Regions from separate parts of the Agromyces sp. GXS1127 genome, predicted to be linked through region 1. Evidence: predicted binding sites of a transcription regulator. Region 1 holds the regulator's gene; each other region holds the start of a gene.
What was found. Region 1 encodes HrcA, which represses chaperone genes, less so after heat shock. Its sites were predicted from a motif close to TTNGCACTCGNNNNNNNCGAGTGCNAA; they were not measured.
Positions count from the first base shown of each region.

Region 2: ACQ393_RS13630 (Hsp20/alpha crystallin family protein) is a predicted target of HrcA. The motif match lies at 6,157-6,183, and genes of this name have one in related genera.
Region 3: groES (co-chaperone GroES) is a predicted target of HrcA. The motif match lies at 3,154-3,180, and genes of this name have one in related genera.

Region 1 is NZ_JBOCIG010000004.1:337,886-348,322, reverse strand. Features, by position in the region: gene ACQ393_RS09630 (sensor histidine kinase) at 1-775, opposite strand, end outside; gene lepA (translation elongation factor 4) at 855-2,711, shown strand; gene ACQ393_RS09620 (DUF1990 family protein) at 2,720-3,370, shown strand; gene hemW (radical SAM family heme chaperone HemW) at 3,370-4,605, shown strand; gene ACQ393_RS09610 (DUF4870 domain-containing protein) at 4,625-5,089, opposite strand; gene ACQ393_RS09605 (DUF4870 domain-containing protein) at 5,203-5,616, opposite strand; gene hrcA (heat-inducible transcriptional repressor HrcA) at 5,821-6,840, shown strand; gene dnaJ (molecular chaperone DnaJ) at 6,899-8,002, shown strand; gene ACQ393_RS09590 (16S rRNA (uracil(1498)-N(3))-methyltransferase) at 8,022-8,756, shown strand; gene ACQ393_RS09585 (histidine triad nucleotide-binding protein) at 8,781-9,137, shown strand; gene ACQ393_RS09580 (PhoH family protein) at 9,214-10,248, shown strand; gene ybeY (rRNA maturation RNase YbeY) at 10,245-10,437, shown strand, end outside.
Region 2 is NZ_JBOCIG010000007.1:89,416-99,852, forward strand. Features, by position in the region: gene ACQ393_RS13600 (hypothetical protein) at 1-787, opposite strand, end outside; gene ACQ393_RS13605 (cupin domain-containing protein) at 933-1,340, opposite strand; gene ACQ393_RS13610 (NAD(P)/FAD-dependent oxidoreductase) at 1,390-2,730, opposite strand; gene ACQ393_RS13615 (TetR family transcriptional regulator) at 2,911-3,522, shown strand; gene ACQ393_RS13620 (hypothetical protein) at 3,556-3,729, shown strand; gene ACQ393_RS13625 (hypothetical protein) at 3,939-5,411, opposite strand; gene ACQ393_RS13630 (Hsp20/alpha crystallin family protein) at 5,657-6,097, opposite strand; gene qcrB (cytochrome bc1 complex cytochrome b subunit) at 6,342-7,961, shown strand; gene ACQ393_RS13640 (hypothetical protein) at 7,989-8,153, opposite strand; gene ACQ393_RS13645 (methylated-DNA--[protein]-cysteine S-methyltransferase) at 8,119-8,631, opposite strand; gene ACQ393_RS13650 (CBS domain-containing protein) at 8,824-9,240, shown strand; gene ACQ393_RS13655 (SDR family oxidoreductase) at 9,331-10,140, opposite strand; gene ACQ393_RS13660 (hypothetical protein) at 10,137-10,437, opposite strand, start outside.
Region 3 is NZ_JBOCIG010000009.1:142,808-153,244, reverse strand. Features, by position in the region: gene ACQ393_RS16250 (ABC transporter substrate-binding protein) at 139-1,431, opposite strand; gene rarD (EamA family transporter RarD) at 1,681-2,637, opposite strand; gene groES (co-chaperone GroES) at 2,782-3,078, opposite strand; gene ACQ393_RS16235 (THUMP-like domain-containing protein) at 3,208-4,395, shown strand; gene ACQ393_RS16230 (hypothetical protein) at 4,412-4,957, opposite strand; gene ACQ393_RS16225 (DUF4190 domain-containing protein) at 4,967-5,764, opposite strand; gene ACQ393_RS16220 (DUF4190 domain-containing protein) at 5,802-6,173, opposite strand; gene tsaD (tRNA (adenosine(37)-N6)-threonylcarbamoyltransferase complex transferase subunit TsaD) at 6,349-7,398, opposite strand; gene rimI (ribosomal protein S18-alanine N-acetyltransferase) at 7,395-8,012, opposite strand; gene tsaB (tRNA (adenosine(37)-N6)-threonylcarbamoyltransferase complex dimerization subunit type 1 TsaB) at 8,009-8,629, opposite strand; gene tsaE (tRNA (adenosine(37)-N6)-threonylcarbamoyltransferase complex ATPase subunit type 1 TsaE) at 8,694-9,218, opposite strand; gene alr (alanine racemase) at 9,218-10,357, opposite strand; partial or broken gene ACQ393_RS16190 (holo-ACP synthase) at 10,426-10,437, opposite strand, start outside.

The sequences.
Region 1 (10,437 bases):
GGATGAAGCGCCGTGTCTCCTGCAGGTTGTCGGCGGCCGTCTCGCGTGCCAGGCGCAGCTTGTCGCGCGTGCCCGCGTCGGCGATGTCGCGCTCGGCGGCGTGCAGCAGCATCTGGATGCTCGACAGGCCCTGCGCGACGGTGTCGTGGATCTCGCGGGCGATGCGCTCGCGCTCCGCGAGCGTGCCGGCCTCGCGGCTCGCCGCGGCGAGCTCCTCCCGCGTCGCGAGCAGGTCGAGGATCAGCGACTGCCGCTCGCGCGTCTCGACCGCCATGGCGCGGTAGCCGAGCCCGATGATGACCGCGACGCCCGCGGAGATCAGGGGGCCGAGCACGCTGCCGACCTCCAAGCCGAGCTGCGACGTGGAGCTCCACACGCTGATGAGGAAGGTCACGCCGACGAGCGGCACCGCCCAGCGGGCGGGCAGGACGTGCAGCTCGAGGAAGAACAGCGGGAACGCCAGGAAGGCGGCATCCGGGGTCAGGGCGCTGAGGCCGAGCCAGAGCCCCAGCAGGATGACCAGCCACGCGGCTCGCATCCACGGCGTCACGACGGAGTGCGCCGTCACGACCCCGACGAGGTAGGCGCCGATGAAGGCGATCGAGAGGATCGCGATCGCGACGAGCTGCTCGCCGCCGACGATGACCGCCCGGGCGAGCACGAAGACCGTCAGGCCGACGACGAGGACGTGGAGGCCGACCCGCAGGGAGACGAAGACGGGTCGGAGCGCGGACGGCTGGACCCGTCCGACGAGTGGGGCATCGAGCACGGTCATGGTGCGACTCAGCGTAGTGCGGGGGCCTCCGGGCGGCATCCGTCGAAAGTGGGATCGCCCGCATGGGAGAATCGACGGGATGTCTCCGAGAGCCGCCCACCCACCGGTGCCCGCCGCCACCGATCCCGCGCTGATCCGCAACTTCTGCATCATCGCGCACATCGACCACGGCAAGTCGACGCTGGCCGACCGCATGCTGCAGATCACGGGCGTCGTCGCCGACCGCGACATGCGCGCGCAGTACCTCGACCGCATGGACATCGAGCGCGAGCGCGGCATCACGATCAAGAGCCAGGCCGTGCGCATGCCGTGGGAGCTCGGCGGCACGGGCTACGCGCTCAACATGATCGACACCCCCGGCCACGTCGACTTCAGCTACGAGGTGTCCCGGTCGCTCGCGGCCTGCGAGGGCGCGATCCTGCTGGTCGATGCCGCGCAGGGCATCGAGGCGCAGACCCTCGCGAACCTCTACCTCGCCCTCGAGAACGACCTCGAGATCATCCCCGTGCTGAACAAGATCGACCTGCCGGCGGCCGAGCCGGAGAAGTACGCGCGCGAGCTCGCCGACCTCATCGGCGGCTCGCCCGACGACGTGCTCCGCGTGTCGGGCAAGACCGGCATGGGGGTGGAAGACCTGCTCGACCGCGTCGTCGAGCGCATCCCTGCCCCGACGGGCGACGCCGACGCGCCGGCGCGGGCGATGATCTTCGACTCGGTCTACGACAGCTACCGCGGCGTCGTGACGTACGTCCGCATGGTCGACGGCCAGCTGAACCCGCGCGAGCGGATCCAGATGATGTCGACGAAGGCGACGCACGACATCCTGGAGATCGGCGTGAGCGCGCCTGAGCCGACGCCTACGAAGGGGCTCGGCGTCGGCGAGGTCGGCTACCTCATCACGGGCGTGAAGGACGTCCGGCAGTCCAAGGTCGGCGACACCGTCACGAGCGCGGCGAAGCCCGCGGCCGAGCCGCTCGCCGGGTACACCGAGCCGCTGCCCATGGTCTTCTCCGGGCTCTACCCGATCGACGGCAGCGACTATCCCGAGCTCCGCGAGGCGCTCGACAAGCTGAAGCTCTCCGACGCCGCACTCGTGTACGAGCCCGAGACGTCGGTCGCGCTCGGCTTCGGCTTCCGCTGCGGGTTCCTCGGCCTGCTCCACCTCGAAATCGTCACCGAGCGGCTTCGCCGCGAGTTCGACCTCGACATCATCGCCACCGCGCCGTCCGTGGTCTACGAGGTGACCACCGAGGACAAGAAGACCGTCACGGTCACCAACCCGAGCGAGTTCCCGACCGGCGGCAAGATCGCCGAGGTCCGCGAGCCCATCGTGAAGGCCGCGATCCTCGCCCCCAAGGACTACGTCGGCACGATCATGGAGCTCTGCCAGTCGCGTCGCGGCACCCTGCTCGGCATGGAGTACCTCGGCGAGGACCGCGTCGAGATCCGCTACAACATGCCGCTCGGCGAGATCGTGTTCGACTTCTTCGACAACCTCAAGTCGAAGACCGCCGGGTACGCGTCGCTCGACTACGAGCCCGCGGGAGACCAGGCCGCCGACCTCGTGAAGGTCGACATCCTGCTGCAGGGCGAGCAGGTCGACGCGTTCAGCGCGATCGTGCATCGCGACAAGGCGTACGCCTACGGCGTGCTGATGACCGGGCGCCTGCGCGAACTCATCCCGCGACAGCAGTTCGAGGTCCCGATCCAGGCCGCGATCGGCGCCCGCATCATCGCGCGCGAGTCGATCCGCGCCATCCGCAAGGACGTCCTCGCGAAGTGCTACGGCGGTGACATCACCCGCAAGCGCAAGCTGCTCGAGAAGCAGAAGGAGGGCAAGAAGCGCATGAAGATGGTCGGCCGCGTCGAGGTGCCCCAGGAGGCGTTCATCGCCGCGCTGAGCGGGGAGACCGAGAAGAAGGACGCCAAGAAGTAGGGGGAGCGATGACCCGGCGAAGCACGTTCACCGACCAGTCCGTCACCTATGGCGCGATCGGCGCGACGCTCGACCCCGACCTGCTGCGCTATCCGCCCGCGGGCTTCACGCCCTCCGAGGACTCGGTACGGCTGGGGTCCGGTCGCGAGCGCTTCGAGGCCTCGGCCGAGGCGCTCATGACGTGGGGCATCCAGCAGGGTGCCGGGTTCACCGTGGTCGACGCGTCGCCCGGCACGGGAGCGCAGTACACCGGCATCGCCTACGACGAGTCGGGCGCGCCCCTCGCTGACCAGCCGACGCCGCGCGTCGAGCAGCGCTTCGGCCCCGACGGCACGCCGTACATCAGCGCGGGCATGACGGCGACGCTGCAGCGCCGCGGGCGCTTGCGCACGCGCTCGACGCCGGTCCTCGTCGTGTACGTCGTCGACGAGCCGAACCGGATCGGCTTCGCGTACGGCACGACCGGCGACGCGTCGGAGAACGGCGAGGAGTCGTTCATCCTCGAGCACCGGGACGACGACTCGGTGTGGCTCACCATCCGTTCGGCGTTCGAGCCGAACGGCGGCGTGCGGCGCGTGTTCGGCCCGCTCGTCCGGCGGCGCCGGCGCGAGCTCACCACGCGGGAGCTCCGAGCGCTGCACCCCGCCTTCCCGGTCTGATGGCGGGGCCCCTCCCGCTCGCCGATCCCGCGCCCGCTGACGGCCTGCTGCCGGCGAGTGCGACGACGGATGCCGCGTCCCGCGCGTTCGGGGTCTACCTGCACGTGCCGTTCTGCCGCGTGCGCTGCGGCTACTGCGACTTCAACACGTACACGTCGGGGGAGCTCCGCGGCGCCCGGCAGGAGGACTTCGCCGACCAGGCCGCGGCGGAGGCGCGGTTCGCCCGGGACGTGCTCGAGACATCCGGCGCCCCGGATCGCGCGGCGTCGACGGTCTTCTTCGGCGGCGGCACGCCGACCCTGCTGCCGGCGAACGACCTCGTCCGGATGCTCGACGCCGTGCGCGACGCGTTCGGCATCGCCGACGGCGCCGAGGTGACGACCGAGGCGAACCCCGACTCGGTCGACGCCGACGACCTGCGGCGGCTCGCGGACGGCGGCTTCACGCGCGTCTCGTTCGGCATGCAGTCCGCCGTGCCGCACGTCCTCGCCGCGCTCGACCGGACCCACGACCCGGCGCGGGTCCCGCTCGTCGTCGGGTGGGCGCGCAAGGCAGGACTCGACGTGAGCCTCGACCTCATCTACGGCACCCCCGGCGAGACGCTCGCCGACTGGCGCACGAGCCTCGAGGCCGTGCTGGCCGAGCGGCCCGACCACGTGAGCGCCTACGCGCTCATCGTCGAGGACGGCACGAAGCTCGCTCGGCAGATCCGCCGGGGCGAGCTCGCGACACCCGACGAGGACCTCGAGGCGGACATGTACGAGCTCGCCGACGACCTGCTCGGGCGGGCGGGCTACGAGTGGTACGAGGTCTCGAACTGGGCGACGGATGCCGCGCACCGCTCCCGGCACAACCTCGGCTACTGGCGGGGCGACGACTGGTGGGGCATCGGCCCGGGTGCGCACAGCCATGTCGGCGGCGTCCGCTGGTGGAACGCCAAGCATCCGGCGGCGTACGCGGAGCGCCTCGCGTCCGGGATCTCGCCGGCGGTCGGGCGGGAGACCCTCGACCATGCGACCCGCGAGACCGAGCGCGTGCTCCTCGCGACGCGCATCCGGGAGGGCATGGAGGTCTCGAGCCTGCACGCCGGCGGTCGGCAGGCGGTCGCCGGTCTCATCGCCGACGGGCTCGTGGACGCACGAACCGCCCTCGCCGGGAAGCTCACGCTGACCCGACGAGGGCGGTTGCTGGCGGACGCCGTGGTGCGGCGCCTGCTCGAGACGGTGATCGAGTAGCGCGGAGCGCGTACCGAGATCAGCTGACGAACTTGATGGCCACGGGGTACACGTAGTACTCCCCGTTGTTCGCCTTGATCGCGGCGATGATGCCGAACACGATCGCCGCGATCCAGGCGGCGATCAGGATGAAGATGCCGATGATCACGAACGTGAGGATCGAGCCGACGACGTACGCGATGAGCAGCGTGATCTGGAAGTTCAGCGCGGTCGCGGTGTGCTCGCGGATGAACGGGCCCTTGTCCTTCAGGATCAGGTAGCCGATCAGCGCGGGCAGGAACCCGAACAGGATGCCGCCGATGTGGATGAGCGTCGCCCACAGCTTCTCGTCGGCGGGGCTCAGCGACTGGCTCTGCTGGTACGCGTCGCCCGGGGGCGGCGGCGTCGGCCCGCCCGGAGGCGGCGGCGTCGGCCCGCCCGGCGGGGGCGGCGGCGGACCGCCGGCGGGCGGCGTGGGCGGGGTGGGAGGTGGTGCGTCGGACATGATGCGTGCTCCTCTGTGATCGCGCCCGGAACGGGGGACGTCCACTCATGCTGGCACACGACGACGCGCCGGTCGAGGGAGGCTCGACCGGCGCGTCGGAAGGCTCGTCGCGGCTACTTGATGAGGCGCAGCGCGAAGGGGTAGCGGTAGTGGTTGCCGTCCTTGGCCTGGAGGAACGCGACGATCGAGAAGACGACGCCGAGGATCCAGGGGATGTAGGTCAGGAAGGCCACGAACGCGCCGAACCCGAAGGTCACCACGGTGATGATCGTGGTCAGCACCCAGAGGGCGATCGTGGCGAGCACGAGCGTGATCTGGAAGTTCAGCGCCTCCTTGCCCTCGGTGTTCGTGAACGAGCCGCGGTCCTTGAACACGAGCCAGATGATGAGCGACGGCAGGATGCCGAGGATGCCGCCGAGGTGCGCGAACGATCCCCACTGCACGTCCTGCTCGTGCGAGAGCGGAGCGGCGGAAGCCGGCTGCGGGGCGGCGTTCGGATCACGCGGCGGGAGGTTGGAGTCGGTCATGTCGGGAGCCTTTCGATACGGGGAGGCGCACTCGCCGCGGCCGTGGGCGGCCGTGCGGGGTGCGGGACGATGCACACGCTATCGGCGCGGCGGACCGGGCGGCAACGGTGGTGACCCTGATTTCCGCGATATGATTAGCAGTCACGTGGGCGGAGTGCCAAGCACGCGTCGTCCGGGTCCGATCGGTCGAGGGAAGCGAGGGTCATGGTCTCCGAACGCAGTCTCGCGGTCCTCCGCGCGATCGTGCAGGACTACGTCGAGTCGCGCGAGCCGGTCGGTTCGAAGACGATCGTCGAGCGCCATCACTTCGGGGTCTCGGCCGCGACCATCCGCAACGACATGGCCCTCCTCGAGGAGGAGGAGCTGATCGCAGCCCCGCACACGTCCTCGGGCCGGATCCCGACCGACAAGGGCTACCGGGTGTTCGTCGACCGGCTGGCCGACATCCGCCCGCTCTCGGCCACCCAGCGGCACGCGATCGAGACCTTCCTCGGCGAGTCCAACGACCTCGACGAGCTGCTCGGCCGCACGGTCCGCCTCGTCTCGCAGCTGACCCGCCAGCTCGCCGTCGTGCAGTACCCGAGCTTCGCCCGGGCGCGCGTGCGCCACGTCGAGCTCGTCTCGCTCGCGCCGACGCGCGTGCTCTGCATCCTGATCTCCGACAGCGGGCAGGTCGAGCAGCGTCTCGCCGAGCTCGACCAACCGGTCGACGAGGGCACGCTCGCGCGCCTCCGCGACCGGCTGAACGAGGTCGCCGCCGGCCTCACGATGGCGGATGCCGCTGCGGCGCTGTCCGCCGAGACCGAGCACGCCGACCGCGCCCACGCCGAGGTGCTGCACACGCTCGCGGCGACGCTCGCCGACCAGGCGAACATCACGCGCGCCGACCGGCTCGTCGTCGCTGGCGCCGCGAACCTGGTCCGCACCGAACAGGACTTCGCAGGGAACATCCTCGGCGTCATGGAGGCGATCGAGGAGCAGGTCGTCATCCTCCGCCTCTTCGGCGAGATGGCCGCCGACGACGGCATCGCCGTGCGCATCGGCCGCGAGAACGCCGCCTACGGGCTCGGCGACACCTCCGTGGTGTCCACGTCGTTCGCCGTTCCCGGCCGCGACGTGTCGCGGCTCGGCATCGTCGGCCCCACCCGCATGGACTACTCCCAGAGCATGGCCGCCGTCCGCGCGGTCGCCCGCTACCTCTCCCGCACGCTCGGCGAGAGCTGAACCGCACGGCGCCGCCACGCGGCATCCGTCACCGGCAATCGAAAGGAACCCGCCTCACGTGGCCGACCACTACGAGGTCCTCGGCGTCGCTCGCGACGCCTCCCCGGACGAGATCAAGAAGGCGTACCGCCGGCTCGCTCGCGAGCTCCATCCCGACGTGAACCCGGGCGCCGAGGCGTCCGAGCGGTTCAAGGAGGTCACGCACGCGTACGACGTGCTCTCCGACCCGAAGCAGCGCCAGCAGTACGACCTGGGCGGCCAGGCCGGCTTCGGCGGCGCCGGCGGCGGGTTCGGCGGATTCGGCGACATCTTCGAGACGTTCTTCGGCGCCGGCCAGACCAGCCGCGGCCCGCGGTCCCGTCGCGAGCGCGGCCAGGACGCGCTGATCCGCCTCGAGGTCGGGCTCGACGACGTGATCTTCGGCACCCACCGCGACATCGAGGTCGACACGGCCGTCGTGTGCGAGACCTGCCACGGGTCGTGCTGCCGGCCGGGCACCTCGCCCGTGACGTGCGACATCTGCGGCGGTTCCGGCCACATCCAGCGCGCCGTGCGCTCGCTGCTCGGCAACGTGATGACGTCGAGCCCCTGCGGGTCGTGCCGCGGCCACGGCACGATCATCGCCACGCCGTGCGTGACGTGCCAGGGCCAGGGGCGCGTGCGCGCCCGCCGCACGGTCCCGGTCGACGTGCCGGCCGGCGTCGACACCGGCGTGCGCCTCCAGATGCCGGGCTCCGGCGAAGCCGGCCCCGCGGGAGGGCCGAACGGCGACCTCTACCTCGAGATCAAGGTCGGGAACCACGAGGTCTTCAGCCGCAACGGCGACGACCTGCTCTGCACCCTGGAGGTGCAGATGACGGATGCCGTGCTCGGCACGTCCGCGAAGGTCGCCGCGCTCGACGGCGACGTCGACCTCGAGCTCAAGCCCGGGGTGCAGTCGGGCGAGATCCTGACGGTGAAGGATCGCGGCATCACGCACCTGCGGGGCAGCGGTCGCGGCGACCTCAAGGTCGCCGTGCACGTCGTGACGCCGACGAAGCTCAGCCACAAGGAGCGCGAACTCGTCGAGCAGCTGGCGAAGCACCGCAAGGCGCAGCCGCCGCAGCTCGGCCACTTCCAGCAGGGTCTGTTCGCCCGCCTGCGCGACCGGTTCCTGGGCTGAGCGTCGAGCGGATGCCGCGATGAGCCACCTCTACCTCGACGAATCGCTCGACCTCGCGGCGGTCGCGCCCGGCGATACCGTCGGGCTCGACGGCGACGAGGCGCGGCACGCGGTGACGGTCTCGCGGCTCCGCGTGGGCGAGTCGGTGTCCATCGGCGACGGCCGGGGTCGCGTCGTGCACGGGCCGGTCACGGTCGCCGAGGCGCGCCGGCTCGAGATCGAGGTCGAGGCCGTCGACGACGAGCCGGAGGCGTCGCCCGGGATCACGCTCGTGCAGGCGCTCGCGAAGGGCGACCGCGACGAGCTCGCGATCCAGGCCGCGACCGAGCTCGGCGCGGACCGCATCGTGCCGTGGTCCGCGACCCGATCGGTGTCCCGGTGGGAGGGGCCGAAGGCCGAGAAGGGCCGCGCACGGTGGGCGACCATCGTGCGCGAGGCCGTGAAGCAGTCGCTCCGGGCGCGCATCCCCGCGGTCGAGCCGGTCGCGTCGACGCGCGAGCTCCCGGCGCGACTCGAGGGCGAGCGGATGCTGCTGCTCGTGCCCGGCGCGGAGACGCCGCTGTCCGACATCCGCTCCGACGGTCGCGACCTCGCGCTCGTCGTCGGGCCCGAGGGCGGCATGGATCCGGCCGAGATCGAGCGGCTGCGGGCTGCGGGCGCCGAGCCCGTGCGGCTCGGCGACTCCGTGCTCCGCACCTCGACCGCCGGCCCAGCCGCGATCGCGGTCCTCTCGGTCGCGCTCGGGCGGTGGTGAGCCATCCGTCGCTACGATGGAGGGATGAGCGGAACGGCTGAGCCCACGGTCTTCGAGCGCATCGCGGCCGGCGAGATCCCGGCGAAGATGGTCGCCGAGACCGATCGCGTCATCGCGTTCCACGACATCGCGCCGCAGGCGCCGGTCCACGTGATCGTGACGCCTCGCATCGGACGGCATCGCGACGTCGTCGAGCTCGCCGCCGACGACCCCGAGCTGCTCGCCGAACTCGTCTCGGTGGCCAAGGGCATCGCCGACGAGCTCGCCGACGGGCAGTTCCGGCTCGTCTTCAACACCGGCCCCGACGCGGGCCAGACCGTGTTCCACGTGCACGCCCACGTCCTCGGGGGCGGCCTCAGGGAGGGATCGCTTGGCGGCTGACGACGCGGGAGACCTCCCGCCGACCGGATCCGAGACCCGCTCCGACGAGGAGCGACTGCAGATCGACGGCATCGCCATGGTGCGGCTCCTCGGGCCGCAGGACCGCCTCCTCACGACGATCGAACGGGAGTACCCCGGCGTCGACGTGCACGTGCGCGGCAACGAGATCGCCATCCGCGGAGAGGCCGAGGAGCGGCTCCGCGTCCGCCGCCTCGTCGAGGAGCTCCTCGAGCTCGTCCGCGGCGGCGGCGACCCGACACCCATCGAAGTGAGGAGCTCGGCCCGCATGCTCGACGCCGATCCGAATGCCCGACCGTCCGAACAGCTCGGCCAGGTCATCGTCTCCAGCCGGGGCAAGTCCATCCGGCCGAAGACCGAGGGCCAGCGCGCCTACGTCGATGCCATCGACGAGCACACCATCGTGTTCGGCATCGGGCCGGCCGGCACCGGCAAGACCTACCTCGCGATGGCGAAGGCGGTCCAGGCGCTGCAGCGCAAGGAGGTCAACCGGATCATCCTGACCCGGCCCGCCGTGGAGGCGGGGGAGCGCCTCGGCTTCCTGCCCGGCACGCTCACCGAGAAGATCGATCCGTACCTGCGACCGCTCTACGACGCGCTGAACGAGATGATGGACCCCGAGGTCGTGCCGAAGCTGCTCGCGACGGGCACGGTCGAGGTCGCGCCGCTCGCGTACATGCGCGGCCGCACGTTGAACGACTCGTTCGTGGTGCTCGACGAGGCGCAGAACACGACGCCCGAGCAGATGAAGATGTTCCTCACGCGCCTCGGCTTCGGCTCGAAGATGGTCGTCACCGGCGACATCACCCAGATCGACCTGCCGGGCGGTTCGAGCGGGCTCCGCCTCGTCACGCGGATCCTCGACGGCGTCGAGGACATCCACTTCGCGCGGCTCACGAGCGATGACGTCGTGCGGCACACGCTCGTCGGCCGCATCGTCGACGCATACACCGAGTACGACCAGCGCACGCAGGCGCAGCGCTACGAACGCGAGCAGGCGCGCGAGTTCGCCAACCGCGCCGAGCGCCGCGGCGCCGAGCGGCGCGGCGCGCCGGGCCCCCGTGACCACCTCCCGAGGAAGAGGCAGCCGTGAGCATCGAGATCAACAACGAGTCGTCCGTCGAGGTCGACGAGTCGGCCCTCCAGCGCCTCGCGGTCTACGCGCTCGACGCGATGCACGTGCACGCCGACGCCGAGCTCGCGATCGTGCTCGTCGACGAGGGCGCGATGGAGCAGCTGCACGTGCAGTGGATGGACGAGCCCGGGCCGACCGACGTGCTGA
Region 2 (10,437 bases), on a different contig from region 1:
GGTCGACGCTCGCGATCCGCTCGCGGAGCCGGTTCGCGCGCTCCCGCAGTTCGAGCCCGGTCGCGTTGAGCGGGATCCAGCGCGGCAGCACGGCGCGGACGCCGAGCGAGACCGCACCGATGGCGAGCGCGGTCCAGGCGATCGAGTCATCCGTCCCGCGTCCGACGAACTGCCCGACGAAGCCGAGCACGACCCCGATGACCCCGGCGAGCGACGCCGTGCGGAGGCGAGCGGCCGGCCGCGGCTCGCGATAGCGCGACGCAGCGTCGACGAACCGTCGGCGGGTGGCCCAGGCCAACTCGCCGTTCTGCGCCACGACGCGGTCGACCGGCACGGTGGCCCCGTGCGCGATCACCGAGGCGGTGCCCGTGGTCCCCGGCCCGAAGACGGCGAGGATGAGGTCGGCGGAGACGTCGCGCGGAACGCCCGCCCGCGTCGAGGGCAGGTCCGACGAGTAGACGAGGCGGATGCCGCGGGCTGATCCCGACGCGTCGCCGTCCGCGCTCGGAGGGCGCCGGTCGTCGATCATGATCGCGCCGTCGAGTGCGAGTTCCACGACGGCTGCCGGCAGCCAACGCGTGGAGGCGCCACCGGACACGAAGGCGACCGGGAGCAACCCGACGACCTCCGGATCGACGAGCGACGGGTCCGGCGCGTCGCGCGGTCGCTGCAACCACGCGACGACGAGCGATCCGGCCGCCGCGGCCGCGACGAGTGACGCGAGCAGCGCGACGATCGGCAGCACCGCAAGGCCGAGGGTGCCCCCGCCCGCTGCAGCGAGTTCCACGCCGTCGCTCCCGCCTCGGCGCGCCGATGCGCGCCGCTGGGTCGCACCGTACTCCCCTCGGACGCTCGGGCGCCAGCGCGGACCGCACGTCACCTCCTCGTGCATGAGGAGGCCGGCGCCGGATCCGCTCTCCGCGTGCCGGCACTCAGTCGTCGACGATCACGTACAGCTTCCGGACGTGCTCGTGCACGTCCCACACGCCACGCCACCCGCTCGGCATCACCAGCGTGTCGCCCGCAGCGAGCGTCGCGGGCGCCTCGCCGTCGACCTCGATCGTGACGCGACCGGCGAGCAGCTGGCAGATCTCGGTGTAGCCGTCGCGGACCGCGGTGAAGCGGCCGGGCGTGCACTCCCAGTAGCCGACGTCGAGGCCGGCGGCCGTCCAGATCGAGGCGCTCGCCTCGAGGAGTCCCCGGGTGAGCGCGGTCGGCTTGGGCGCGAGCTCGCCGAGGTCGCGGTCGAGCGGGCGCGCCACGGCGACGGTCGGCACGGGGCCGGGCGCAGCGGATGCCGCGGCATCCGTCGCGTCCTTCGATTCAGGAGTCTCGGACATGGGTTCCTCTCGCAGTGGTCGGCGCGGCGGGCGGCAGGCGGCGACGAGGTCAGCGGCCCGCGACGAACCCGGCGACCCTCGCGATCGGCGATGTCGTCGCCCGTCCGCGCAGCTCGGCGCGATCGGCCGCGTGGTACGCGGTGTAGATCGCCTGCACGGCGAGCCACCGGAGCGGCTCGACCTCCCAGCGCTTCGCGCGGTGGTTCACCCACGGCAGGCGCGTGAGCTCGGTGTCGCGTCCGAGCACGAGGTCGCGCAGCGTGCGACCGGCGAGGTTCGTCGCGGTGACGCCCGTGCCGACGTAGCCGCCGGCCCAGCCGAGCCCCGTCGCGCGGTCGAGCCCGACGGTCGCCGCCCAGTCGCGCGGCACGCCGAGCACTCCGGCCCAGGCGTGATCGATCGCGGCATCCGCTGCGGCGGGGAAGTACCGGTGCAGCAGTGCCGTCAGGCTCTCGATCGTGCGCGGCTGGGTCGCGCCGTCGACGTCGACGCGCGAGCCGTAGCGGTAGGGCACCCCGCGTCCGCCGAACGCGATGCGGTCGTCGGCGGTGCGCTGGGCGTACATGTAGACGTGCGCGAAGTCGCCGAGCGTCTCGCGGCCGTTCCAGCCGATCTGATCCCAGACGGATGCCGCGAGCGGCTCGGTCACGATCATCGACGAGTTCATGGGCAGCCAGGTGCGGTGCTCGCCGGCCAGGTTCGGCGTGAACCCCTCGGTCGCGCGGAGCACGTGCTGCGCGCGCACGGTGCCGTGCTCGGTGCGCGCCTCGCCCGGCGCGATCTCGGTCACGCGCGTGCCCTCGAAGATCGTCACGCCGAGGCGCTCGACCGCCGCGGCGAGCCCGAGCGCGAGCTTCGCGGGGTGCACGCGGGCGCAGTGCGGATGCCACAGCCCGCCGAGCACGCCCGCCACGTTCACGCGGGCGGCGGTCTCACGCGCATCGAGCTCCTCGACGTCGGTCGCGGGCCACTCGCGCTCGGCTGCGGCGGCGGCGCGCAGGCGCGCGAGCTGCGCGGGCGCGGTCGCGACCTCGAGCTCGCCGCCCTTGTGGATGCCGGCGTCGATGCCCTCGGCACCCGCGACGCGGATCACCTCGTCGACGGTGTCGTTCAGTGCCCGCTGCTGCGCGATCGCCGCGTCGCGCCCGTGCGCCTGCACGTACTGCTCTCGGCCGCCCGTGACCGAGTTGGTGAGCCATCCGCCGTTGCGACCCGATGCGCCGAAGCCGGCGAAGCGCTGCTCGAGCACCGCGACCCGCAGGTCGGGCTGGTCGCGCTTCAGGTAGTACGCCGTCCAGAGCCCGGTGTAGCCGCCGCCGACGATTGCGACGTCGACGTCGAGGTCGCCCTGGAGGGGCGGACGCTCGGCGGGCACGCCGACCTGCTGCATCCAGAACGAGATGCCGCCGTTCACGACTCCGCCGTGCACGACCTCGCTGTTCGCGGCCACGCGCCCTCCATCTTTTTTCAAACACTGTTTGACAACGCCTGCAGCGACGTTAGTGTGGGGCCCGTCGGGATGTCAACGAGCGGTTGTCGCGGCATCCGCCCAGGCCGAAGGGAGCCGCAGTTGCCGGCCGAAGTCGACACCGCCGAACGCCTGGCCGACATCGCGCGGGCGACCGTCGCGGTCGCGCAGGAGCGCGGCACGCACGCCGTCACGCTGCGCGCGGTCGCCGAGCGCCTCGGACGCTCGACCGCGTTCATCACCCACTTCGTGCCGAGCCGCGCCGAGCTCATGGCCAACGCGCTCGAGCACGCCCGCGCGCAGTGGGACGCCGAGCGCCGCGACGAGCTCGGTGGCCTCCTCGGCGTCGAACGCCTCGCCGCGCTCACGCGCTGGATGTGCACGTCGTCGCCCGACGAGTCGGTGTTCCGGAGCCTCTGGATCGAGGTCATCGCCGACGTCCGCGCCGGCCACGATCGCGCGTACGAACTGCTGCGGTCGGTGACGGATGCCACGTACGCGAGCTTCCTCGACGGCGCCCGCGCCGCCGACCGCGACGAGGCGGCCCGCATCGCCGACATCCTGTACCTCTACTGCCGCGGCTACGAGATCAAGTCGGTCGAGGATCCGGACGGCTGGCCCGACGAGCGCGTGCAGCACTCGCTCGAACTGCTGCTGCGCGTGCTTGTGTTCGACCGGCGTCAACCCCGTGCGGATGCGCCGGGCCGCACGTAGCCTGCCCGAAGGACGCGACACGAGGAGGACGCCATGAGCGATTCGACCATCCCCGGCGACGGCGGGCGCGATGACCGGGAGCACGAGGAGGTCCGCGACGAGCCGATGCCTGCCGAGGAGACGCCCGGCGATCCCGACAGCGACGCGCCCATGACCGAGTCGACCGACGGCGGGCTCGAGGGCGGCGACCCGGGCGTCGAGGAGTAGCGCGGCGCGCGTCCGGGCGCGCGGCGCGCGTCTGGGCGCCCGGCGGCGGGTGGGACCAGCCGTGATCTGCTTGGCGCAACCCTGAAGGGAAGGCCGCCTGAAACCCGGTGCTCCCGCTCTTGTCTCACGGCTCGGCCGGCCGCGCGCTCACGCTACTCGCGATCGGGGACTGTCCGCACGGGCCGAAGGACCCGACGCGCCGGGCGGCGTCACTCCACGCCGAGCGCACGACGCGCGTGCCGGTACTTCTCGGCGAGACGCTGCTGCTTGGCGAAGTCGAGGCGGCGCAGCCGCCACGGCGCAGTGTTGTCGTCGATGTCGGCGAGCTTGACGCGAAGGGCCACCGGATGGCGCCGGATGCGCGCGTAGTACTCGTCGGGCGTCACCTCGGGCCGGCGGGTGAGCAGTTCGACGACCCCGACGATCTCGAGCAGGATGCCGGCCTCGAACAGCTCGCGTGAGGTGAGCGGCGTGTCCTCGAGCACGTCGTGCAACCACGCGGCGGCCGCCGCGATCGGATCGGCGACCGGGTCGAAGCGCTCGGCGATCCGGCCGGGGTGGTCGATGTAGGGCGTGCCGCTCTTGTCGAGCTGCCCGCGATGCGCGGCGAACGCGATGCCCTTCGCGAGTGCGACCTGGGCGACCGCCTCGAGGTCGGTGAGGGGTCCGCGTCGCGGTGCCGACGCCACGGGCGGTGCGGGTCGGGGTTCGGTCGGGGCGGACGGCTCCGCCGCGGCGGGCGCGGAGGGGTCCACCTCGACGTGTGCCGGAGCAGACACGACGGATCCGATCGGGTGGTCAGCCGACGGCGCGCCCGGCTCGGACGCCTCGGACGGCACCACGGGCTCGGCGGGCTGGGGCACGGGTTCGAACGTCGAGCGTCGCCGCCCGCTCGGCTCGAGCGCCTCGGCTTCCGACGCACCTCCGTCGACCGCGGACGCCGCGTCGGCCACGACCGAGCCGGAGTCGCGCTCGGCGTCGGCCGCGCCATCCGTCGTCTCGTCACTCACCGTCTCGTCGGCCGGGCCGCGATCGGCCGCCTCGGCCCCGGCGGCTGCCGCCGGCGCGCCGACCGGCACGATCGCCATCGGGCGCGTCGCCTCGAGCGAGGCCCGCTTCGCAGCCGCGACCTCGGCGATCGGATCGCGCCCGTCGAGCGGTCGGACGAAGATCAGCGCTCCCTCGAGTTCGCGCAGCTCGTGCTCGCCGATCTCGAGCATCGAGCGCGAGCCGCTCTTGCGGCGCTGCTCGAACGAGAGCTCGTCCACTTCGATGAAGTGCGAGCCGTCGCGCGAGCTGAAGTAGCGACGGCGGGCGCCGTCGGTGATCGCGACGATCACGGCCTCGTAGTCGCCGCTCGGCTGGATGGAGCTCAGGAAGTACCGGCGCCGGTCGGGATCGTGGTGCTCGTCCGGGTCGAGGGTGAGGCTCGCCGCGCGCCGCCGGGAGCGTCGTCCGGGGTGCGCGCTCGCGCGCATCGCCCAGCGGTCGCGCTCGAGCGCGGTGGCGTCGTCGACGCCCTCGGAGTACCGGTCCTCAGGTTCGCCGTCGCCGCCGCGGGCACGATCGCGGTCGCGGTCCCGGTCGCGCCGCAGCATGCGCTCACCCGGGCCGGTACCCCGGCGACCCGCGTCGGGCGCGCCGAACTCGGGCGTGGGCTCGTCATCGGCGGGGGCTCTCAACGGGGGCTCCGAGGGGGATCGGGGGCGTCGTGTCGGCGGTACGGCTGGGGTGCCGCGGGGGTGGCGCTGCGGATTCGGATGGTGCGCGGGGTCGCGCGTACGCCGATCGTACGGCTTCGACCCGCTGTCCGCTGCTCCTTGCGCCCGGTATGCCCGAATCGTTGCCTGTCCCGACGACGAAGCGGGGCGGATGCCGCAGCATCCGCCCCGCTTCGGATTCGGCCCGGGCGGGCCGTCGCCTCCGTTCAGTCGGCGCCGGAGGTGACCTCCGGGGTCACGACGTCGTCGGCCGCGGAGCGCACCTCGACCTTGCGCGGCTTCGCGCGCTCGGAGACGGGGATGATCACGCTCAGCACGCCGTTGTCGTAGTGCGCGCTGATGCCCGTGGTGTCGATGCCCTCGCCGAGGGTGAGCTGCCGGAGGAACGAGCCGCTCGGCCGCTCGTGCACGAGCCAGCGGACGTTCTCGTCGTCGCGCAGCGTGCGCTCGGCGCGAATGGTCATCAGCTGGCCGTCGACGTCGATGTCGATCGAGCCCGGGTCGACCCCGGGCAGGTCGGCCGACAGGACGTAGTGGTCGCCGTCGCGGTGCAGGTCGATCGGCATCATCCGAGGGCCTCGGCTCGAGTCGAGCATGCTCGCCGCGAGACGGTCGAGGTCGCGGAACGGGTCCCAGGTCATTGCCATGAGCGTCTCCTCTCGTAGGTTCCAAGAGTTGAGCCTGATCGACTCAACTTGGAATGAGATTAGCACTCGTTACGCGAGAGTGCTAAGCCTTTCGACCCGTCGTTCGCCCAAGGCGATCACCGGCCCTCGCGCGCCGCTGTCGTTCCCTCGCGCGCCGCTGTCGTTCCCTCGCGCGGCACGCGGATGTCACACCCGGACGCCCCGCGGGGTCGTATGTGTGAAGCCACTCACGAGGAGGCACCCCATGCGCACCCCGTCCATCACCGACCGACTCGGCGAGCGGATGTCACGCGCCACCGTCTTCGGTCGGCGGCTCGGCGACATCCGCGCCGACCTCGCCCGGCGGCCGGTGCCGCTGCACTGGACGAACCTGTTCGGCGTCGTGACCGTCGCCTGCATCGTGGTGCTCACGGTCACGGGCATCCTGCTCATGTTCTGGTACATCCCGTCGAGCGCGACCACGAGCTACGACGGGACGTACGCGCCGCTGCGCGGCGCCGAGGTGTCGCACGCGTTCGCGTCGACGATGCGGATCACGTTCGAGGTGCCCGGCGGGTTGCTCGTCCGCCAGGCGCACCATTGGGCGGGACTCCTGCTGCCGGCGGCGATCATCATGCAGCTGCTCGTGACGTTCTTCACCGGCGCCTTCCGGAAGCCGCGCCGCGGCATGTGGGTGCTCCTGTTCCTCATCTTCATCGCTGCGCTGGCCGGCGGATGGAGCGGCTACGCGCTGCCCGACGACATGCTCTCGGGCACCGGGTTGCGGATCACCGAGGGCATCGCGCTCGGCGTCCCGGTCGTCGGCACGTGGCTCGCGTCGCTGCTGTTCGGCGGCGCGTTCCCGGGCGAGGTCATCGCGCACCTCTACCCCCTGCACATCGCGATCGCGCCGGCGGCGCTGATCGCGCTGGTGGCGCTGCGTGCGTTCGCGGCATGGCGGGTCGGGCCGGCGCAGTTCCCGCGCGCTGCCGCCAACACATCCGGCGGAGGACGCGTCACCGGAGATCGGGTGACCGGTGTGCCGCTCTGGCCCCACGCAGCGATGCGCGCCGCGGGGCTGTTCGCGCTCGTCACGGGCGTGCTCCTCCTGATCTCGGCGACGGTCACCGTGAATCCGGTCTGGCTGTACGGCCCGGCATCGCCGGGAGACGCAGGGGCGGGAAGCCAACCCGATTGGTACACCGGGTTCCTCGACGGAGCGCTCCGGCTCGTGCCATCCGGTTGGGAGGTCGTGCTCTTCGACCGCACCTGGACCCTCGCGGTGCTCGTGCCGCTCGCGGTCGTCACGGTCTTCCTCGTCGGGATCCCGGTGTACCCGTTCCTCGAGGCATGGGCGACGGGCGACCGCCGCGAGCACCACCTGCTCGAGCGGGCGCGCACGACGCCGACGCGCAGGGGCATCGGGGTCGCCGCGATCGTGTTCTACGCGACACTGTGGGCGGCCGGCAGCGCCGACCTCATCGCGACGCAGTTCTCGGTGACGTTCGAGGGTGTGATCGCGACGCTCCAGGTGACCCTCGTGCTCGGGCCGATCGTCGGCTTCGTCGTCGCCCGCCGCGTGTGCCTCGGGTTGCAGCGGCGCGATCGGGACACCCTGCTGCACGGCTTCGAGACCGGACGCATCGTGCGACTGCCCGGCGGCGAGTACATCGAGGTGCACGAGCCGCTCGGCGAAGTCGAGCGCGCGCGGATCACGCGGCCCGAGCCGCGGTTCCTGCTGGTGGTGCACCCGGACGAACGCGGCCGCCTGCCGTTCGCACGTCGCCTCCAGGCGCGGCTCTCGCGCTGGTACCTCGCCGACAGCATCGATTCGGAGACCGGAGCACGGATGGTGCCGGTGGACGCCGCGCGGACTCCCTCCTAGGGTCGCGTCATGGCGATGGGCAGGCGGTCACCCGTCGGCCTGGACCTCGACCGACTCGGCGTCGAGGTAGTGCAGGCCGTCCCAGTCGCCGAAGAGGTCGTCATCGAGATCGGTGCGGAGGATCGCGACGACGCGGCCGCCCTTCGGCCGGTGCGCGTCAGAAGAGCCGCCGCTGCGCGACGACCTCGGCACCCTCGAGTTCGAGCAGTCGGCGCTTGCGGTCGAGCCCGCCGGCGTAGCCCGTGAGCGACCCGTCGGCGCCGACCACGCGGTGACACGGCACGAGGATGCTGATGGGGTTCCGTCCGACCGCGCCGCCGACGCGGCGCGCGAGGTTCCGGTCGCCGAGCCGGAGGGCGAGCTCGCCGTAGGTCACGGTCGCGCCGTACGGGATGTCGCGAAGCATTCCCCAGACGGCATGCTGGAACTCGTCGCCCGACGGCGAGAGCGGCAGGTCGAAGCGGATGCGGCGTCCCGCCAGGTACTCATCGAGCTCGACGCCGAGCCGGCTCAGGAGCGCATCGCCGCCCGGGTCGACCTCAGCGCCGAGCGATCCGGCGGCCGGCGGATGCCAGTGCCCGGGGAAGTACAGCCCGGCGAGCCCGCCGTCGTCGGCCACGACGAGCAACTCGCCGATCGACGTGCTGAGGGTGGCGTGACGGCGGGGCATGCGTCGATTCTCGCGCGCCACGACCGTCGCGGCGCGCGGGAATCGGACATCGCGACCGGGCCCGCCCCGCGTCGCCACATGGCGTCCGCCCCGCCGCGACGCTCCCACTTCTCCCGCGACATCCGTCAAGCCCCCTGCGGACGCCGCGGCGCTGTGCCTACCATCGCGGACATCGTGTGGAGGGAGATCGAAATGCCAGTTGCACGCGACCTCATGACGCCGGATCCCACGTGCGTGAAGGAGGACCAGACGCTCGTCGAGGCGGCGCGGATGCTCCGCGACCTCGACGTGGGCGCAATGCCGATCTGCGGGAACGACGACCGGCTGAAGGGGATGCTCACCGATCGCGACATCGTCGTGAAGTGCATCGCCGACGGCGGCGACCCGAAGGCCGTGACGGCCGGCGAGCTCGCCGAGGGCAAGCCGGTGACGATCGGGGCGGATGACGACATCCGCGAGGCGCTGCGCATGATGCAGGAGCACCAGATCCGCCGCCTGCCGGTGATCGACGGGCACGATCTCGTCGGCATCATCGCCCAGGCGGACGTCGCGAGGGCGCTCTCCGATGGGGCGACCGCTGAGACGGTCGAGGAGATCTCGCAGCCGTAGGGGACGAGCTGCGGGCGCGCCCACGCAGACGACGGGGTGGCCGGAGCCTTCGGGCTCCGGCCGATCCCTGTCCTGGGGCCGATCCTCCGTTCAGCGACGAGCGGATGCCGCGGACCCCGGCCGCACGTCGACCGGTGTGTGATCCTCCGAACGCACCCACTCGTCGAACGTGATCGCGGCGCGATCCGCATCGGCGCCGCCACGCAGCACCCCCGACGCCGCGGCGCGGCCGTATGCACCGGGCAGACCGAACTCGACGACCGGCCGGCGCACCCCGTCGTGCGCGAACATGCGGCGCACCATCTCGGCGATCCGTTCGTCGCGCGGTCCGGTGAGGTCTCGTGCCCGCCCGGCGGGGCCCGACTCCGCAAGCTCCACGAGCCGCGCCCCGACCTCGCGCGCCGCAATGGGCCGGAACCGTCCGACCGGGATCGGCGTGATGAGCCGCCCGAGTGAGAGTCGCTCGGTCATCTGCTCGGCGAACTCGTGGAACTGCGTCGCGCGCAGGATGGTGAACGGCACCGGTCCGGCCTGCACCAGTCGCTCCTGCGCGTGCTTGCCGGCGAAGTACGACGCGTCGACGCCGTCGATGCCGACGATCGAGAGCGCGACGTGGTGCTCGACGCCGGCGTCGCGCTCGGCGGCGAGCAGGTTCCGGGTGACCGCCGTGAAGAAGTCGCGCGACCGCGCCGTGGCGGTGGTCTGCACGCTGCTGACGTCGACGAGCGCGTCGACGCCGGCGAGCACGGCCGCGAGGCTCGTGCCCGTCGGGCCGGTGCCGCGCTCGAGGTCGAACCCGGTGCCACGGGTCAGGGGCAGGATGTCGTGCCCGCGAGAGGTCGCCGCGGCGACCGTGTGGCGACCGACGACGCCCGTCGCTCCGGCGATGGCGATCCTCATCGGGCGGCCTCCGTCTTCGCCGGCGTCGGCGTCGCCGCCGCGCCGGTCGCCGGCGCGACATCCGCTCGCCCCCGATCGCGCCCCGGGATCAGCAGCACGACGCCGAGCGCGAGTGCGAGCGAGAGCGACGTGATCGCGGCGGTGTCGTCGGCGGCGTCCTGGTGGCCGAGGTGGGTGGCGTGGTAGCCGAGGTGCAGGGCGCCGAAGACCGTCCAGGCGAGGCCGAGCGTGCGGAGCACGGCGGGGCTCCGCCAGACGAGGCCCGCCACGCTCGCGACGCCGAGCGCGAGGTAGAAG
Region 3 (10,437 bases), on a different contig from region 1:
CCCGTGCGCCGCGATCCGATCCCCTCAGACCGCGTGTGGCACGGCTGGGAGAGGGCGCCACGAACCGCGCCGCGGCCGCTTCCCTGGGCACGCGAAAGGGCCCCGGCCGAAGCCGGGGCCCTCTGCTGCGGATCGGGATCAGCCGATGCGCGTGTAGGTGTTGTCGTCGGCGTACTCGTAGATGCCGATGGTGGCCTCGGTCGGGTCACCGTTCTCGTCGAGCGTGATCGGACCCGACGCACCGTCGAAGTCGATCTGCTCGCCCTCGGCCAGGAGCGCGGCCGCGTCGGCGAACGTCGTCACCGTCTCGCCCTCACCCGAGCCGCCCGACACCTGCTGCAGGTAGGCGCCGATGTCCTCGCCGGCCGTGCTGTTCGCCGCGTAGGCCGCGAGCGCGATCAGCATGAGGGCGTCGTAGGACTCGGGACCGTAGCTGTAGCTGTCGAGGTCGGGGTCGATCTCGAGCATGCGGTCCTCGAAGCTCGCCTCGAGCTCCGGGCCGGGGAGCGTGCCCTTCGCACCGGCGACGAGGCCGGGCGCGAAGTCCGCGCTGTAGTCGGCCAGGTTGCCGTCGACGAAGTACAGCTGGTCGCCCGGGTAGCCGGCACCGACGAGCGCGGGCACGACGACCTTGGCCTCGTCGAACGTGATGACCGCGACCGCGTCGGGGTTCGCGGCGTTGATCGCCGAGAGCTGCGCGTCGAAGTTCGAGTCACCCGTGTTGAAGAGCTCCTCGGCCACGATCTCGCCGCCGGCGGCCTCGAAGGCCTGCTTGGTGAAGTCCGCCAGGCCCGTGCCGTACGGGTCGTTGAGGACCAGGAGGCCGAGCGTCGAGGCGCCGTCCTCCGCGATCAGGTTGCCGAGGACCTCGCCCTGGAGCTTGTCGGACGGCGCGGTGCGGAAGTACAGCCCGTTGTCCTCGTAGTCCGTGAAGTCGGGCGACGTGTTGGCCGGCGAGAAGTGCACGACGCCGGCCGACGTGATCTGGTCGATGACCGTGAAGGACACGCCGGACGAGGCGGCGCCGATGATCGCCGACACGTCCTGCGAGAGGAGGTCGGTGACCGAGACGGTCGCGATGTCGGTGGTGGTGTCGCCGGAGTCGCGGTACACGACCTCGACCTGGATGCCGGCGTCGGCCTCGTTGATCTCCTCGGCGGCGAGTGCGACACCGGCCTCCTCGGGCGGGCCGAGGAAGGCGAGGGTGCCCGACTGGGGCAGGATCGTGCCGACCTTCAGGGTGAGGTCGCGCTCACCGGCCTCGATTTCCAGGGCGTCGCCGGTGTCGGCCGGCTCCTCGGACTCTTCCGGGGTCGTGGTGCCACCCGTGCTGCACGCGGTGAGGAGGAGGGCGGAGACGCCGGCAATGGCGATGCCCGTCCAGGCCGTGCGAGACGAGCGCGAGCCGGTGGCCCTCGCGAATACGCTCATGATGCTCCTTGGGACTGAAGGATCGGTACACAAACAGCGTCTGGCGACGCCGATGTATCGACCGTATTGCCCGCCCAGAGGGGAAACAAGATTGCCCCGATCACAACCCGGTAACGCACACGGAATCGTTATCTCCGTGACATCCGAGCGCGTTTCTGCGCAGCAATCGGCCGTTTCCGCTGCGGAATCGCGCATCGGACGCCGCTCCGGAACCCGGCGACGGCACCCCGTTCGGGGGTCGTCGGCCGCTCAGACCGGTTCGAGGTTCGCGGCCCGACGTGCGGCGCGCGCACCCCGCACGAGGTCGAACGTCAGCACGACGAGCGCGAGCCAGACGAGCCCGAAGCCCGCCCATCGCTCGGGCGGCATGGGCTCCCCCAGCACGACGACCCCGACGATGAACTGGATGAACGGCGCGAAGTACTGGATGAACCCCATGTAGGTCAGCGGCAGACGACGCGACGCCGCGGCGAACAGGAGGAGCGGCACCGCGGTGACCGCGCCCGCAGCGAGCAGCAGCACCGTGTGCCATCCGCTCACCGTGCCGATCGTGAGCCCGGTCGTCGCCGCGACGACGACGAGGAGGACGACGGCGAGCGGGGCGAGCCAGGCCGTCTCGAGCGTGAGTCCGGACACCGCGTCCACCCGATGCCCGACCCGCTTCTTGATGAGCCCGTAGAAACCGAAGCTGAACGCCAGGACGAGCGCGATCCACGGCAGTCGACCGTAGCCGACGGCGAGCACGACGACGGCGACGATCGAGATGCCGACCGCCGTCCACTGCACCGCGTTCAGCCGTTCGCGCAGCACGAGGACGCCGAGGAACACCGTCACGATCGGGTTGATGAAGTACCCGAGCGCGGCCTCGACCACGTGCCCGGTGAGCGTCGCGAAGACGTAGGTCAGCCAGTTGACGAAGATCAGCACGCCGGCCAGTCCCATCGTCAGCACGACACGGCGGTCGCGCAGGAGCGCACGGAACGCGCGCCACGTGCGCGTCACCGCGATGAGGATCGCGCAGAAGACGAGCGAGAGCAGGATGCGCATCGCCACGATCTCGATCGGCCCGCTCGGGGCGAGGGCGATGAAGTAGACGGGCAGGAAGCCCCAGAGGGCGTACGCGGCGACCGCGTAGGCGAGGCCCGCGCGGCTCACGCCGTCGGGCCTGACGCGCGCCGGCGCGTCGGTGGACGGAGCGGATGGCACCGTGTCAGCCTACGCGCGACGTCCGGCCCGGAGGGCCGCGGCCACTGCCGTCCACCGTCGAGATCCCGCCCCACGCGACGTGCCGGGGGACGCGACGCGGCCCGGATGCCGATGGCATCCGGGCCGCGAAGATGTCGGTGTCGACTAGCGGACGACGACCGCGAGCACGTCGCGGGCCGACAGGACGAGGTAGTCCTCGCCGCCGAACTTCACCTCGGTGCCGCCGTACTTGGAGTAGATGACCTTGTCGCCGACGGCCACGTCGAGCGGGACACGGTTGCCGTTGTCGTCGATGCGGCCCGGGCCGACCGCCACGACCTCGCCCTCCTGGGGCTTCTCCTTGGCGGTGTCGGGGATGACCAGGCCCGAAGCCGTGGTCTGCTCGGCCTCGACCTGCTTGATGACGATGCGATCCTCGAGCGGCTTGATGGAAACCGACACGGTTGACCTCTTTCTTGACGAAGACTGGGGTTAGCAACCTCTGAGTGAGAGTGCTAAAGCGAGTCTATGGCGGTTCTGGCACTCGTGCAACGTGAGTGCCAACGGATGGCGCGGTGCTAGCGTGTCGGCGTGGAACGCGACGAGCTGGTGCGGCTGCTCTCTGCCGAGGGGCTCGCGCTGCTCGACTCGCTCCCGCCGTACTCGTCCAGGGCGGATGTCGTGAAGACGGTGGCGGACCTGCGCAAGCAGGGCCACGATCCCGGACTCGTCGCGGCGGTGCTCAGCCAGTCCAGGCTCCGCTCGAAGGCGCGCGGCAAGTTCGGCGAGTTCGCCGATCGGATGCTCTTCACCGAAGCGGGACTCGAGCAGGCGACGCGACTGCGCGTCGCGGCGCTCCACGCCGGCCGCTACGCCCGTGCGGGGCTCGGCCACGTCGCGGACCTGGGGTGCGGCATCGGCGGCGACGCGCTCGCGCTCGCCGCGGTCGACCTCGAGGTGACCGCGGCGGAGGCCGACGAGGTGACCGCGGCCGTCGCGGCGTTCAACCTCACGCCGTTCCCGAAGGTGCACGTGCTCCACGCCCGCGCCGAGGACGTCGCGCTCGGCGGCATCGATGCCGCGTGGCTCGACCCGGCTCGGCGGACGACCGCCGGGGGAACGACGACGCGGCTCCCGGATGCCGCGGACTACTCGCCCTCGCTGGACTTCGTGTTCGGACTGGCGAAGCGGATGCCCGTCGGCGTCAAGCTCGGGCCCGGCACCGACCGGGACGTCATCCCGGACGGCACGGAGGCCCAGTGGGTCTCCGTCGACGGCGACGTCGTCGAGCTCGTCGTCTGGACCGGTTCGCTCGCCCGCGCGGGCGTCGGACGCGCGGCGCTGGTCATCCGGGGCGACGGTGCGCATGAGCTCGTCGCCCCCGCCGACAGCGCCGACGCCCCGGTGGGCCCGCTCGGCGACTACCTGTACGAGCCCGACGGCGCCGTGATCCGGGCGCGCCTGATCGGCGACCTGGCTCGCTCGATGGGAGCGTGGATGCTGAGCGACGGCATCGCGTACCTGACCGGAGACCGCGCGGTCGACACCCCGTTCGCGCGGGGCTTCCGGGTGATCGAGCGTCTTCCCGCCGACGAGCGCAGCCTTCGGCGTGCGCTGCAGGAACGCGGCGTCGGCACCCTGGAGATCAAGAAGCGGGGCGTCGACGTCGATCCGGCGGCCCTCCGGACGCGGCTCAAGCTGAAGGGCGACGCCTCCGCGACCATCGTCCTGACGCGCGAGGAGGGTCGTCACGTGGCGATCCTCGTCGAACGACGATGAGGGCCCGCAACCCCGGTCAGGCCCTCGAGAGCGCGCCGAACACGATGGCGTAGTAGCCGATCCACACCCCGGAGAAGACCAGCCCTGCCACGCCGGTGCCGATCCCGACGAACGCCGAGGTCCGGCCGTGCTCCTCGCGGCGCAGCCCGAGCACGCCGAAGACGATCGCCGCGAGCGACAACGGCAGCATCCAGCCCACGAACAGCGAGGCCGCGGCGCCGAGGACGCCGAGCACCGCGGCCACCTGGCTGTACACACGCCGCTGCTCGTCCTCGTCCTCGTACCCCGTCTCGTACGGCTCCGGCATCGGCCGGCCGACGGCGAGGAGCTGCCCGGTGGGGAGCCCGTGGATCTCGGCGGTGTCGTAGGGCACGTCGAACTCGCGCGCCGGCGTCGAGGCCGCCCCGTCGGCCGCCCCCGGGCGCTCGGGCCCGTACGGCACCGGTGCGCCGGACGCCGGAGCCGCCGCGGCTCCGTCCGCGGCCGCCGGTGCCGTCGGGGAGGGTGCGCGGGGCGGAGCCTGCCCGGGCTCGTCCGGCCGCGGCATCCGCTCGTCGGTCACGCCGTCACCTCAGTACCGGTACCCGAACCCGTTCCCGATCGAGAACAGCAGGCCCCACAGGATGAACGAGAGCAGCGCGATGCCGATGCCCACGAAGCCGAGCACGAGGCCGGTGAGCCACATGCCCTTCGCGGCCGGCTCCTTGCTGCGGCCGAGGAAGCCGAGGACGACGGCGGCCGCGGGCACGATGAGCTGCAGCACGCCGCCGACGAACGGGATGATCGCGATCGGCGAGCCGATGACGCCGATGATCCCCGCGATGAGCGAGATGAGGCTGAGCACCGGGGTCGGCCTGGACGGCGCGGGCGCGATGCTCGGCGCCCCGGCGCCGTAGCCGTATGCCGCCGCGGGCGGGACCGGCGCCTCCGTGCTCCCGAAGCCCGGGGCCGGACTGTCGTACGTCTGCGGCTCCGGCTGGGCCGGAGTCGACGACGAGGGCGTCGACGCCGACGGCGCCCCGTACGGCGTGGCGGGCGGACCGGGAGCCGCGGGCGCCGGAGCGCTCGGCGGAGCCGGCGGCGCCGGGGGCTCCGGTGCACTCGGCGGCTCGGGTGCGCCCGGCACCTCGGGAGTGCCCGGAGGCACCGGCGTACCGGGCGGCTCGGGTGCGGCGGGCGGTTCCGGTGCGGTGGGCGGCACTGGCCCCGGCTCGGGCTCGAGCGGAACGGTCGGCTCCGTCGGCGGGACCGGAACCGTGGGCGGCTCGACGGGCACGGTGGGCTCGGCAGGCTCCGACGGGACCGTCGGTTCGCTCGGCGCCGGAGGTGCCGGCTCCGTCGGTCGGTCCGGGTTGGTGGGATCGCTCATGCCGAGCCCCTTCCGTGCTGCGGGTGGAGTGGGTGGATCAGTACGAGGTGACGCCGCTGTTGTAGGCGGCGCCTGCGACCACGAACACGAAGATCAGCGCGATGATGCTCGCGAGCAACCCGACGTAGCCGATGATCAGGCCGGCGATCGCGAGGCCGCGGCCCTGCTCGCCCGTCTTCTTGATCTGGCTCAGCGCGATGTGGCCGGTGATGATGGCGACGAGCGAGATGAAGAACGCCGAGACGAGCGAGACGATCGCCAGCACGTTGGTCTTCTGGGTCGCCGGAGCGCCGTACGACGGGTTCGACCCGTACGACGGGCTCGATCCGTAGGCGGGCTGCGCGGGCGGCGCGGGAGGAGGCGGCGGGACGTTCGACGCGTTCGGGTCGGGCGTGTTGGGGTCGGTCATGGTGCGGTTTCCTCTCGTGCAAGCGCGGACCCGGCCATGCTGGCAGCGCCGCAGGGTGGTGTCAACGCTCACGGCGCGGGTCGTCTCCCCGGCGATCGCGGGTCTTCGCTCACCATAGCGCGCACCCGGGCCGCACCGCCGTGGGGATCGCCCGCCACGGCCCCGACGGGCCGGTTCAGCTCCGGATGTCGGTCACCGGCAGCGTCGAATCCGCCCCGAACTCCAGCGAGGACGGCTCGTGGCCGGCCATGATCAGCCGCGCGCCGAGTGCGGCGATCATGGCGCCGTTGTCGGTGCAGAGCGACAGGGGCGGGATGCGCAGCTCGATGCCCGCGGCATCCGCCCTCGCCTCGGCGACCTCGCGCAACCGTCGGTTCGCGACCACGCCCCCGCCGAGGAGCAGCCTCGGCACGCCGAGGTCGGTGCACGCGGCGATCGCCTTCGACACGAGCACGTCGACGACGGCCTCGCGGAAGCTCGCCGCGACGTCCGCCATCGGCACCGGCTCCCCCGCGGCCTCGCGCTGCTCGACCCAGCGGGCGACGGCGGTCTTCAGGCCCGAGAACGAGAAGTCGTAGCGGTGGCGCTCGAGGTCCTTCGGGCGCGTGAGCCCACGCGGGAAGCGGATGGCGTCGGGGTCGCCGCCGACGGCGGCGCGGTCGATCTCGGGCCCGCCGGGGTACGGCAGCCCGAGGAGCCGGGCGACCTTGTCGAAGGCCTCCCCCGCGGCGTCGTCGATCGTCTCGCCGAGCAGCTCGACGTCGGAGTCGAGGTCGCGCACGAGCAGCAGCGACGTGTGCCCGCCGGAGACGAGCAGCGCCACGCTCGGCGTCTCGAGCGGCCGGTCGCCGATGAGGTCGGCGCCCACATGCCCGACGAGGTGGTTGACCGCGTAGACGGGCTTCTCGAGCGAGAGCGCGAGCGCCTTCGCCGCGCCGACGCCGACCATGAGGGCGCCGGCGAGGCCGGGCCCGTTGGTGACGGCGACGGCGTCGAGGTCGTCGAGGTCGACGGATGCCTCGGCGAGCGCTGCGCGGATCGTCGGCCCGAGCGCCTCGAGGTGCGCCCGCGCGGCGACCTCGGGCACCACGCCGCCGTAGCGGGCGTGCTCGTCCATCGAGGAGGCGATGGCGTTGGCGAGCAGCTCGGTGCCGCGCACGATGCCGATGCCGGTCTCGTCGCACGAGGTCTCGATGCCGAGCACGAGCGGCGCATCGCGGTTCATCGAGGTCCTCCGTCGCTGCCGGGGCGGGCGTCGGCGTCCGGCCGGGCATCGACGGCCGCCGGCGCGGCGGTCGCGGCAGTCGCGGCGGTCGCGGCGGTCGGACCCGCGGCCACCGCTGCGCCGTCATCCGTGGTCGCCGGTCGTGTCACGGCGGGCGGGACGTCGAGCCGCATCGCGATGGCGTCCACGCCGTCCGGCTGGTAGTACCCGCGCCGGACGCCGATCTCGACGAACCCGAGCGACTCGTAGAGCCGGCGCGCCACGGGGTTGTCGGCTCGCACCTCGAGGAACAGCTCGGCCGCCCCGCGTCGGCGCGCCTCGTCGATGAGCGCGTGCATGAGGGCGCGGCCGAGGCCCGAACCCCGGTGCGCGGCGTCGACCGCGATGGTCTGGATGTCGCCCTGGCCCGAACCGTGCGGCGCGAGCAGCCCGGCGTACGCGACCGGCTCGTCGGGGCGGGCGTCGTCGACGGCGACGAGGTAGTGCGTGTGCGGCGCCTCGATCTCGCTGAGCATCGCGGATCCGGGCCACGCGTCGGTCGTGAACGTGGCGCGCTCGAGCCGCATGATCGACTCGAGGTCGTCGCGCCCGGCACGACGGAGCATGAGGCTCATCGCAGCACCCGCTTCCCCGCCGACGGCGTGACGTCCGGTGCCCGCAGGTAGAGCGCCTCGTCTGCGGCGACGGGCAGGCGCCCGGCCGCGTGCGCGAGCTCGGCGACGAGTCCGAGGGAACCGGCCGAGACCGTCTCGGCGTCGAGGCGGATGCCGCGGGGCGCGGGCACCCCGTCGCGCGGCTCGAGGCGGGGCTCGGCGAGCCGGACCGGCAGGCCGTCGGCGTCGAGGCCGTCGTAGTCGGTGACGGCGGACTCGCGTCGCCGGGCGTCGGTGACCACCTGGAGCCGGCCGGAACCGCCCGCGGCGTACCACGCGTGCGCGACGGCGTCGTGGCTCACGACCGGCACCACCGGGCGACCTATGCCGAGCGCGAAGGCGCGTGCTGCGGCGATGCCGACGCGGAGTCCGGTGAACGGGCCGGGTCCCATGCCGGCCGCGACGCCGGAGAGCTCCGCCGGCCGTACGCCGGCCCGCGCGAGGACGTCGCGGATCCCGTCGCCGATCAGTTCGGCATGGCGCATGGTGTCGTTCGTGCCGGTCTCGGCGAGGATCCCGCCGTCGAGGTCGACCACGGCGACGCTCGTCCCCGTGGACGTGTCGATCGCGAGGAGCATGGCATCAAGCCTAGATGCGCGTCGCCGCACGCTGGCCGCGGGGCGGGCGGGTGCGGGCTCGCGGTCACGCCTCGAGCTCGGGCTGGACCGCGTACGGCGTTCCGGCCCAGCGCGGCCCGTGGCCGCGGAGCTCGACCGACCGCGGCTCGTCGTCGACGAGCTCGGCATCGGCGACGCCGGGATCCGCGTCGTCGAACCCGTCCTCGTGCCCGCGACGTCGGGCGATGACGACCTCGAGCCAGGAATCGCTGACGTCGTCGAGCAGGCCGGCGCCCCACTCCACGACCACCACGGAGCGCGCGAAGTCGAGGTCGAGGTCCTCGAGCTCGGCGGCGCTGCCGAGCCGGTACGCATCGACGTGCACCAGCGGTGCGCCGCCGACGAGGCTCGGATGCGTCCGGGCGAGCACGAACGTGGGGCTCTGGACGGGCCCGCGGATCCCGAGGCCCTCGCCGATGCCTCGGGTGAGCGTGGTCTTGCCCGCGCCGAGCGGGCCCGTCAGGACCACGAGATCGCCGGCGCGCAGTTCCCGACCGAGCTCGCGCCCGAGCGCCTCCATGGCCTCGGTGTCCGGGACGGCGCGGCGCATCAGGCACCCCCGACGTGCGTCCGGGGCACGCGCGGCCCGATGCGGGTGACGATCTCGTAGCCGATGGTGCCGGCGGCGTCGCCCCAGTCGTCGGCCGACGGCGCGCCCGCGGCGGGATCGCCGAAGAGCACCACCTCGTCGCCCACGCCGACCTGGGCCTCGCCCACATCGACGAGGAACTGGTCCATCGCCACGCGTCCGGCGATCCGGTGCCGCGCGTCGCCGATCGCGACCTCGGCTCGTCCCGACGCCTGTCGCGGCACGCCGTCGGCGTACCCCAGCGGGACGAGCGCGAGCGTGGTGGGCCGCTCCGCGCGCCACGTGTAGCCGTACGACGCGCCCGTGCCCGCATCGACGCGGCGGACGGCCGCCACGCGCCCGCGCAGGGTCATGACCGGCGTGAGTCCGAGGTCCGCCGCGGTCGTCCCGTCGCCGAAGGGCGGGACCCCGTAGATCCCGATGCCGAGTCGCACCATGTCCAAGCGCGCCTCGGGCATCCGCAGCGCGGCGGCCGTCGACGCGAGGTGCCGGATCTCGGGCGACAGCCCGGCGCGTCGCGCCGCCTCGACGCCGTCGAGGAACGCGGCGAGCTGGGCGGCATCCTCGTCGGGCGAGGTGTTCGCGAGGTGGCTGAACAGCCCGCGCACCCGCACCCGACCCGCTGCCTCGAGGGCGGCGGCGCGCGCGACCGCATCGTCCCAGTCGGCCCGGAGGATGCCGTTGCGGCTGAGGCCGGTGTCGAGCTTCAGGTGCACGTTCGCGACGCGACCGGCGGTGGCCGCGGCATCCGCCATGGCCTCGAGCTGCGCGAGCGACGAGACGCCGAGGTCGATGTCGTGCGCGATCGCCGTCTCGAACCGTGCGGCGGGATCGTGCAGCCAGGCGAGCACCGGGGCGTCGATCCCGGCATCGCGCAGTGCGAGGGCCTCGTCGAGGTCGGCGACGCCCAGGTGGTCCGCACCCGCGGCGAGTGCGGCGCGCGCGACCTGCGCCGCGCCGTGCCCGTAGGCGTCGGCCTTCACCACCGCCATGACCTTCGCCGGCGCGACCGTCCGGGCGAGGGCGGCGACGTTCGCGCGCACGGCGTCCAGGTCGATCACGGCCTCGCGGAACGGCGACCGCACGTGACGGGGGTTCACTCGCCCTCCCCCGCCGCGTCGGGGCCGACGAGGGCCTCGCGCGAGGTGGCCGCGCGGCCGACGCCGCGCTCGAGCACGAC